2 regions of the Roseibaca calidilacus genome follow, and region 2 is predicted to be linked to the other one. Evidence: riboswitches for the same ligand, from Rfam matches in the RefSeq annotation. Region 2 holds a riboswitch; the other holds the start of a gene.
What was found. A riboswitch is a leader RNA that binds a small molecule or an ion and turns the genes downstream of it on or off. The one in region 2 is predicted to bind thiamine pyrophosphate.
Positions count from the first base shown of each region.

Region 1: another riboswitch for thiamine pyrophosphate. It lies ahead of AWT76_RS15900 (thiamine ABC transporter substrate-binding protein); the one in region 2 lies ahead of thiM (hydroxyethylthiazole kinase).

Region 1 is NZ_FBYC01000004.1:2,523,034-2,527,444, forward strand. It holds gene aroC (chorismate synthase) at 1-663, opposite strand, end outside; gene AWT76_RS15890 (MT-A70 family methyltransferase) at 670-1,317, opposite strand; gene AWT76_RS15895 (BglII/BstYI family type II restriction endonuclease) at 1,314-1,907, opposite strand; TPP riboswitch at 2,000-2,102, shown strand; gene AWT76_RS15900 (thiamine ABC transporter substrate-binding protein) at 2,148-3,125, shown strand; gene AWT76_RS15905 (thiamine/thiamine pyrophosphate ABC transporter permease ThiP) at 3,140-4,411, shown strand, end outside.
Region 2 is NZ_FBYC01000001.1:93,083-97,493, reverse strand. It holds gene tenA (thiaminase II) at 30-713, opposite strand; gene thiD (bifunctional hydroxymethylpyrimidine kinase/phosphomethylpyrimidine kinase) at 718-1,512, opposite strand; gene thiE (thiamine phosphate synthase) at 1,509-2,120, opposite strand; gene thiM (hydroxyethylthiazole kinase) at 2,117-2,905, opposite strand; TPP riboswitch at 2,968-3,062, opposite strand; gene AWT76_RS00275 (ATP-binding protein) at 3,110-4,411, opposite strand, start outside.

The DNA.
Region 1 (4,411 bases), on a different contig from region 2:
AATGCCTGCGGGCAGCCCCTTGGCCACCACTTCGATGGTGGCGCCAACGGAGTTGCCATCGCGGCGCATGGCGTCCAGCGCCCTGGCCCAATCTTCGGCGGCTTGTGCATCGGGCACCCAGAACGGGTTGCGCGCGATCTCTGACTCAACGAACCGGGCGCGGTCAATATGGTGCGGCCCCATCTGCACCATGTAAGCCAGTATATGCAGGTCGGGCAAAAGCTGGCCCAGCACCGCGCGCGCCACGCCGCCCGCCGCCACCCGCGCCGCCGTTTCGCGCGCAGAGGACCGGCCACCCCCGCGCGGGTCACGCAGCCCGTATTTTTGGTAATATGTTATGTCGGCATGGCCGGGGCGGAACGTGTCGGCGATATTGCCGTAATCCTTGCTGCGCTGATCCACGTTGCGGATCATCAACTGAATCGGCGTGCCGGTGGTGCGGCCCTCGTAAACCCCCGACAGAATTTCCACCGCGTCGGGTTCGCGCCGCTGCGTTGTGTGCCGGTTCTGCCCCGGTTTACGCTTGTCCAGCCATTGCTGGATCATGGCTTCATCCAGCGCCACACCCGGCGGGCAACCATCGACTGTCGCCCCCAAGGCAGGCCCATGGCTTTCGCCCCATGTGGTCACGCGAAACAAATGGCCGAATGTGTTGAAGCTCATCGAATTTTACCGGTTTTTCACGGTTAATGGGACTACATTGCTCTGGGAGTGATTGGAATAGGTATTCCATGTGGGTGTGTAATCTTCAGATTGATTGCCCCAAACGGTCCATCCATCGCGCGGGCCGCGTGCAAATAATTCCAAGCGATTCCCGAAACTACACCGCTCAATCAGGTCATATTGTTCGTCCGGCTTGCGGCTGTGCTCGCGTTTCTGCGTGACAAGAATATTTTCTTGCGACCGACCCGGCGGCAGTGTCCGCGCATTCTTGCCGCGCACCCCGAACAGCAGAACTTCCGTGACGTTGCGAAAATAGAACCCCACGCCGCGCCGATCTGGCCCACCATCTTTGCGCACCTTATACCAGACAAGGTTGCTTTTGTAACTGAAACCCCAATGCTCCATCACCTTAAGTCCCTCGGGCAAAAGAGCGTTTGGAACCCAAAGATAAAGATGCGCCGGTTCTCCGGCCAAGGCTTCGACCGGCATATCGCAAATCTCTTCCAACGACAGGGTTGGATAACGTGACAAGCGCTTATGTTCCGGTGCCATTTTGCCAGTGCGATTCTGAAACTGCCAAGGCGGGTCAGCAAGAATTGTCTGAAACTTCTGCCCTCTCAGTGTGTCGAGCAGATCGTCTGCGGCGCTTTTCATGCTTCGTCCTCTACATACAGGCTTGGTGAGATGCCAAATACCAAAAGAGGGCATCCAGCAGCACCACCACCTTCGATCTTCGGCAGCAATTTACTCATATGCGTTGTTGAGGCTCCATATGATGATCCTCGCCCAAGTTTCTTAAAAATATCTTGTAATTCGTCGCAACGTGTCACGATCACCCCAACGCTTACTGCCCGCAGGTCGAACAACAAACGAAAGTTGTTCAAATCACGATCGAAAAACGGGTCCTTGTTGTTCCATTCAATCTCTAGCGCGACCTCGTTGCGATAGCAGTCAATCTGATGTGTCGGTGAATCCAGCCGCACCCCGTCCAACAGGACGCCGGTCTCGAATTTCTTCTCAATCCAACCTCTTTCATACAAAAAGTCATCTATGAAGCCAGAGACCTTACTCTTGCTCCCACCACCCGTTGCAATCCAACTTTTCCGAAGCCTGAATGCCCCAAGAACATCGAGGATATCACGCCACTCTTTTGGATAGTCGGACGCAAGAATTGCGCTGGCATGCCGCCATTCATGCACTTCGTAGTGCTGTCTTACGAAATCGGGCAGACGGTCATGCAACATTTAGGGAGTCCTATACTACACACAACACTATTTGGTTCTTGTTTCGCTTGCAACCAGACAGCTTGCCGCGACCGTGCAAAAGCGTTACCTCTCCCATCACCTCGGGGTGCCCTTTGGGCTGAGATGTGCGAAACGCATGAACCCGTTGAACCTGAACCGGTTAAGACCGGCGGAGGGAAGGGACAGGGCGCATCGCGCCCGCGCTCATCTCCGCCTGTCGTGAAGAATGGAGATTGAGACATGAAATCACCCCTTTTCGCGGCGGCATTCCTTGGCTTGGCAGCATCCGCCCAAGCCCAGACATTGACCGTCATTGCGCCCGATTATTTCGGGTCCGAATGGGGCCCTGGCCCCGCCATAAAGGAGGGTTTTGAGGCCCGCTGCAACGGCTGCACGCTGGAGTTTCGCACCGGCGATGTCATGTCGCGGCTGCAACTGGAAGGCGCGCGGCTGGAAGGCGACGTGGTTATCGGGCTGAACACCGACACCACCTTGCGCGCCCGCGAAACCGGGCTGTTCGTGCCGCATGGCCAGCCGCTGGACGCGCTGACCCTGCCGATCGACTGGGAGGACGAGACCTTCCTGCCCTTCAACTGGGGCTATAACGCCTGGGTCTATGACAAGACCCGCGTCGAAAACCCGCCCACCAGCTTTGCCGAATTGCTGACCCGCGAGGATATCTCGCTTGTGTGGCAAGACCCGCGGTCATCCGGTGCAGGGCTGGCGCTGCTGCTTTGGGTGGACCAACTGTATGGCGAGGACGCGGCAGAGGTCTGGGCAGCCCTGTCGCGGCAGACCGTGACCGTCACCGCCGGATGGTCCGAAGCTTACGGCCTGTTCACCGAGGGCGAGGCCGACATGGTCATGAGCTACGCCACATCGCCCGTCTATCACATCGTGGCCGAAGAGGATGACAGCAAGGCCGCCGCCATTTTCGAGGAGGGGCATTACCTGACCGCCGAGGTGGCGGGAATCCTTTCTGGCGCGGCGCAGCCGGATCTTGCCGCCGATTTCATGGCCTATGTCCTGTCGGCAGAGTTCCAGCAGATGATCGCCTATGCCAACTGGTCCTACCCGTCGGCCCTGCCGCGCGCGGACTGGCCAGAGGTGATGCGCGACCTGCCCTTCCCCGAAACGCCCATTCGGTATGACGAGGCCAAGGCAGAAAAGCGCCGTGGCCCAGCATTGGACTTGTGGTTGCAAGGCATGACCCGGTGACAAGCGCCCGCACCATGACCCTTGCCATGGCAAGTGTCGTGGCGCTGTGGTTGCTGGCGTTGAATTTCGGCGCGCTGGGGGCAGTCGCCTTGCGCGCCGAAGGGCTGACAGGCTTGCGCGCGGCGGATTGGGCCGCCGTGCGTTTTACGCTGCTGCAAGCGTTTCTGTCTGCGCTTTTGTCGGTTGTGCTGGCGATTCCGGTCGCCCGCGCCTTGGCACGGCGCCAATTCGTAGGGCGTGGCCTGCTGATAACGCTGATGGGCGCACCCTTCATCCTGCCCACGCTGGTCGCGGTGCTGGGCCTGCTGGCGGTGTTTGGCCGCTCTGGGCTGGTGAACGATGCGCTGGCGCTGGTCGGATTGGGGCCGGTCAACATCTACGGGCTGCATGGTGTGGTTCTGGCGCATGTGTTCTACAACCTGCCACTGGCCACCCGGATCATCCTGCAAGGCTGGGCGGCAATCCCGGCGGAACGGGTGCGGCTGGCAGTTTCGCTTGGGTTTTCGCCTGCCGACCGGTTGCGCCATCTGGAAGTGCCGATGTTGCGAGAGCTTGCGCCCGGCGCGTTCCTGCTGGTGTTCCTGATCTGTCTGACCAGCTTTGCGGTGGCGCTGGCGCTGGGCGGCGGGCCGCGTGCAACAACTGTTGAACTGGCCATCTACCAAGCGTTCCGCTTCGATTTCGACATGGGCCGCGCCGCTGCGCTGGCCTTGCTGCAATTCGCGCTCTGCCTTGGCGCTGGCGTGCTGGCGCTGCGCGTCGCGCTGCCCTCTGGCATGGGCGGCGGTCTGGACCGCCCGCTGCCGCGCATGGACTATCGCTCCCATGCCGCGTGGGGCGATAGCCTGCTTGTCACGCTTGCCGCGCTGTTCCTGCTGGTGCCGCTGGCGCTGATCGTGCTGCGCGGCGCGCCGCATCTGGCCAGCCTGCCTGCACCTGTCTGGCACGCGACCATACGCTCGCTTTGGGTGGCGCTGGGGGCCACAGCACTGACCATCGGCTTCGCGCTTGTGCTGGCCCATGCCATCCTTGCCCTGCCGCGTGCGGGCGCGATGGGCCTTGAATGGCTGGGGCTGGCGGCGCTGGCGGCGTCGCCCTTGGTTATCGGCACGGGGCTGTTCCTGATGCTGCGCCCCGTGGCCGACCCGCGCGACATGGCGCTGGCGGTGACCATGCTGGTCAATGCCGGGCTGGCGCTGCCCTTTGCGCTGCGGCTGATCCTGCCTGCCTTGCGCGACAGCCACGCCACGCAAGGGCGGCTGGCGGCATCGCTGGGCTTGCACGGG
Region 2 (4,411 bases):
CGCAATCGGGGTCCATGCCTTGGCTGCGTTCACCCCTGCCCCACTGCCACCGGATCAGGCCAAGCATGGCCATGCCAAGCGCTGTCCCAGAAGCTCCATTCAAGCAAGGTGCTGCGCGCGAATATGGTGCACATGCTGTCGCGGGTGGTGCCCTGCGCGGATTCGTATAGGCGTTCGGCAACGGCGCAGCACGCCTCTACCGCGGCATCGAAGCGGTCGCTGACATAGGTGTCAATCCAAGCGCGATAGGGGGTATCCGGCGCGGCGCACGCATGGATCGCGCGCCCGACATCGCGATACACCCAGAAACAGGGCAGCACGGCAGCCACGCTTTCAGCCGTGCTGCGCGTGGCAGAAGTGGCAATCAGGAAATTGGTGTAATGGTCACAAGCCGGGCTGGGCGGGGTGGCGGCAAAGTCGTCTTTGGTCACCCCGAACAGACCCATGTAATGGGCGTGCAATTCGTGCTCTGCCTGCAAGGTGCCCGCGGCAAAACCCGCAAGCTGGCTGACGGCCTGCGCATCTGGCGCGCGCCCGGCGGCAAGCGCCAAGGCCCGGGCAAACCCATTTAGGTAATGCGCATCCTGAATGATGTAGCGTTGAAACGCTGCACGCGGCAACGACCCATCGGCCAGACCACGGTTGAAGGGCATATCGCGCATCGCGGCGCAGAGCGGCGCAGTTTCGGCCAGCGCGCGTGTCATAAAACTCATGGAACTAGCCTTTCACTGCGTGAAAATGATGTGTCGGGCCGTGCCCCTGCCCGACCGACAAGGCATCGGCATGGCGAATAGCGCCTGCGACATAGGCCTTGGCCCCGGCACACGCCTGCGGCAGCGCCTGACCATGCCCCAATAGCGTGGCCAGCGCCGCAGACAGCGTGCAGCCCGTGCCATGCGTGCGCCGGGTGTCATGGCGCGGACCGGGCAGCCATGTCAGCCCATCGGCCGTGGCCAGCAGGTCAGGGCAGTCTGCGCCCGGCAGATGCCCCCCCTTCAGCAGCACTGCGCCCGGCCCAAGCGCCAGAAGCGCCTTGGCCTGATCTTCGATCTGGTCGCGGTCCGTGGCTTCGGGCCGGTCCAGCAGATCGGCGGCCTCTGGCAGGTTCGGGGTCAGGACGCTGGCCATGGGCAGCGCCGCACGCAAGGCGGCCACGGCCTCTGTCTGCAACAGCCGATCACCGCCTTTGGCCACCATGACAGGGTCCAACACCACCGGCACGCCAAGCCCCGCCACGGCATCGCGCACCGCCGCGATCATCTGAGCGCTGCCCAGCATCCCAATCTTGACGGCATCTATGCGGATATCCGCGCGCAAGGCGGCAATCTGCGCGGCAACAAATTCGGGCGGAACCATGTGCACGCCCTGCACGCCTTGGGTGTTTTGCGCCGTCAGGGCCGTGATTGCGGCCATGGCATAGCCACCATTGGCCGAAATCGCCTTTATGTCGGCTTGGATACCAGCACCGCCGGACGGGTCCGACCCGGCAATCGACAGGATATTCGGGATCATGCATCGCTCCATTCGGTCAGCAGGGTGCGGGTGGCAAGGGCCGGGTCTGGCGCGCGGGTCACGGCAGAGACGACCGCCATACCCACACACCCGGCATGCTTGACCGCCCCCGCATCGCCCGGCTTGATCCCGCCTATCGCGTAGCAGGGCAGGCGTGCCGCAGCGGCAATCTGCGCCAACCCGTCAAAGCCAATGGGCGCGGCATGATCAGGCTTGGTCGCGGTCGCCCGCACCGGCCCTGCACCGATATAATCCACGCCCGCCGGCACTTGTTTGGCCTGCGCCAGTGTCTCGACCGACAGGCCAAGGATCATGCCCTGTGGCAGACGCGCGCGGATCTGCGCCGGATCGCCGTCGCCCTGCCCGATATGCAGCCCATGGGCACCACTGCGCAGCGCCACATCAACGCGGTCATTCACGATCAGCATGACACCGCGCGCGGTCATTTCTGGAAGCAGGCTGGCGACAAGGGCAGTGAACTCGTCATCGGGCAAGGTTTTGTCGCGGATTTGCACCGCACCCGCACCCCCTTGCGCCGCAAGCCGGGCTTGCATGGCCACCGGGCAGGGCGCGTCGGGGTCGGTGATGACATAGACCGGCCCCATCATGCGGCGCGCACCTTTGCGCCAGCATCAAGCGCGCTGGCTGTCATGCCGTAAAGCGCATCCAGAAACGCGGGTTGAAACCCACCCGGCCCCTCGCTGCGCGCGCCTGCCTGCTCGCCCGCCAGCCCGTAATAGGCCAGCGCCGAAGCAGTTGCGGGCAGCGCTGGGGCTGCTACCGCGAAAGCCGCGATCACCCCATTGAGCGAACAGCCCAGCGCCGTGATCCGCGGCATCATCGGGTGTCCGTTGGCGACATGGAAGCTTTGCTGTCCATCGGTCACGAAATCCTCGGGGCCAGAGACGGCAACCACCGCCCCGCTGCGCCGTGCCAGCGCCAGCGCGGCCTCTTGTGCGGCGGCGACACTGTCGGCGGCATCTGCCCCGCGTCCGGCGGCGGCGGTCCCGGCCAGCGCCAGTATTTCAGATGCGTTGCCGCGAATGATGCTTGGCCCCAGATCGACCAGCCGCGCGCAGGCGTCTTGCCGGAACCGGGTTGCACCCACGCCGACCGGGTCCAGCACCCAAGGACGGCCAGCCTGCGTCATGACCTGCGCGGCAAGTGCCATTGCCTCTACCCAATCGGGGTCTGCGGTGCCGATATTGACAGTCAGCGCCTGCGCCAGCCCGGCAAATTCGGCCACTTCCTGTCGGGCATGGACCATCGCGGGCGACGCGCCCACCGCCAGAAGGACATTGGCCATAATATTCATGGCGACGTAATTGGTAATGTTATGAACCAAGGGCGCTTGTGCGCGCATCTGGTCCAAATGGGTTCCGTGGTCTGTCATCATATCCTCCCGCCAAACGCCTGCGGGAGCAACGCAAAACCGCCATAGCCCCATTCTGGCGCTGGACGGTTTCCGCGACTCCCTACGCCAGCATGATCTGGTTCAGGTTCGAAGGGTGCTTCTCAGCCCGCCTGCGCGGACGCCCCTGTCACATATTGCACCATCGTCTTGCAGCGCCTGCCTGTCAAGGGGGGCAAGCCAGACCTAAATCTCGTGCAAAATTGGCGGCGTGTCACAGACCTGTTGCGCGATCTCGACCACATGGCGATGATGCGTCAGGTAGATTGCTTGCCCGCGCGTGCCGATTTGCTCCATCACGCGGCAGGCGGCGCTGGTGCGCGCCTCGTCGAAAGTTTCGAAAATATCGTCGCAGAAAAAGGGCAAACAGGTGCCTTGCGCGATCAATTGCTCATGCGCGGCGGCCCGCAAGGCAAGGTAAAGCTGGAACCGGGTGCCTTTCGACATCTCTGCCACGCGCTTGGCCGTGCCCGATGCATCAACCGCCAGCAGCGTTTCCCCTGCCCCGTCGGGCTGGCTGGTCAGCCGGGTATATGCACCTTGCGTCAGGGCCGCAAAACACCGTTCGGTCGCGGCCATCATGCCGCTGCGATGCGTGTCGCGATACCGCCGAATGGCCGCATCTGCCAGCCTGTGGCCGAAAGACAATTCCAGATACTCTTGCACCGCGTCCTGAAGCTGCAATTCCAATGTGCTGCGCTGCTCGGTCAGGCTGGCAATACCGGCATCGCCCGTGATCTGCGCCAGCGCCTGTTGCGCGGTCACACGCGCTTCTGTCGCCGCGGTCCAGGCCTGCTCGGCGCGCTCTAGCTCGGCGCGGGCGCGGTCCAGCTTGGTGCCAAGGGTGACAAGGGTTTCCCCCTCTAGCGCTGTGCGGGCAGACGCAAGCGTCGCTGCGCCAAGTTCTGACAGGATATCGCGTTCCAGCTTCACCAGTTGCACACGCTTCTCGATCACCTGCATGGCCTGATTTGCGGTCACGCGCAGCGCATCAAGCGTGCTGGTCTCTGCACTTGTCGGGAATTCGGCAGCATAGGTTTCGACCCTGCGCGCGATTTCGGCCAAAGCTGCGCGCGCTTCGTCCAGCGCAGCGCGCGTCTTGGCACATTGCCCATCCAAGTCTTGCGCGCGGGTCTGGGCGCGGCGGGCGGTATCCGATGCCGCGCGCAGCTTGGCAAAGCTGTCAGCGGGTGTCGCGCCCAAACTCATGCCTTGTGTCTGGGCCAAGGCCGCCACCTTCTCTGCGAACAGGGCCTGATCGCGCTCCATGGTGCCGACGCGCTGCGCGGCATCCTTGCGCGCGGCGTTCTGGGCGACAAGGTTGCGCACAGGCTCCAGCGAGGCCAGCAAGCCCTCGGGCGCGACCGACCCGCGCAAAGCGTCTTCAACCGCGGCTTGCCACGCCGTCTCGGCCTTTGCCGCGATATGCTGGCAATTTGCAAAGCGCTCAGCCCGTTTTGCAAGCGCGTCTTCGGCGCGGCGCAAAGC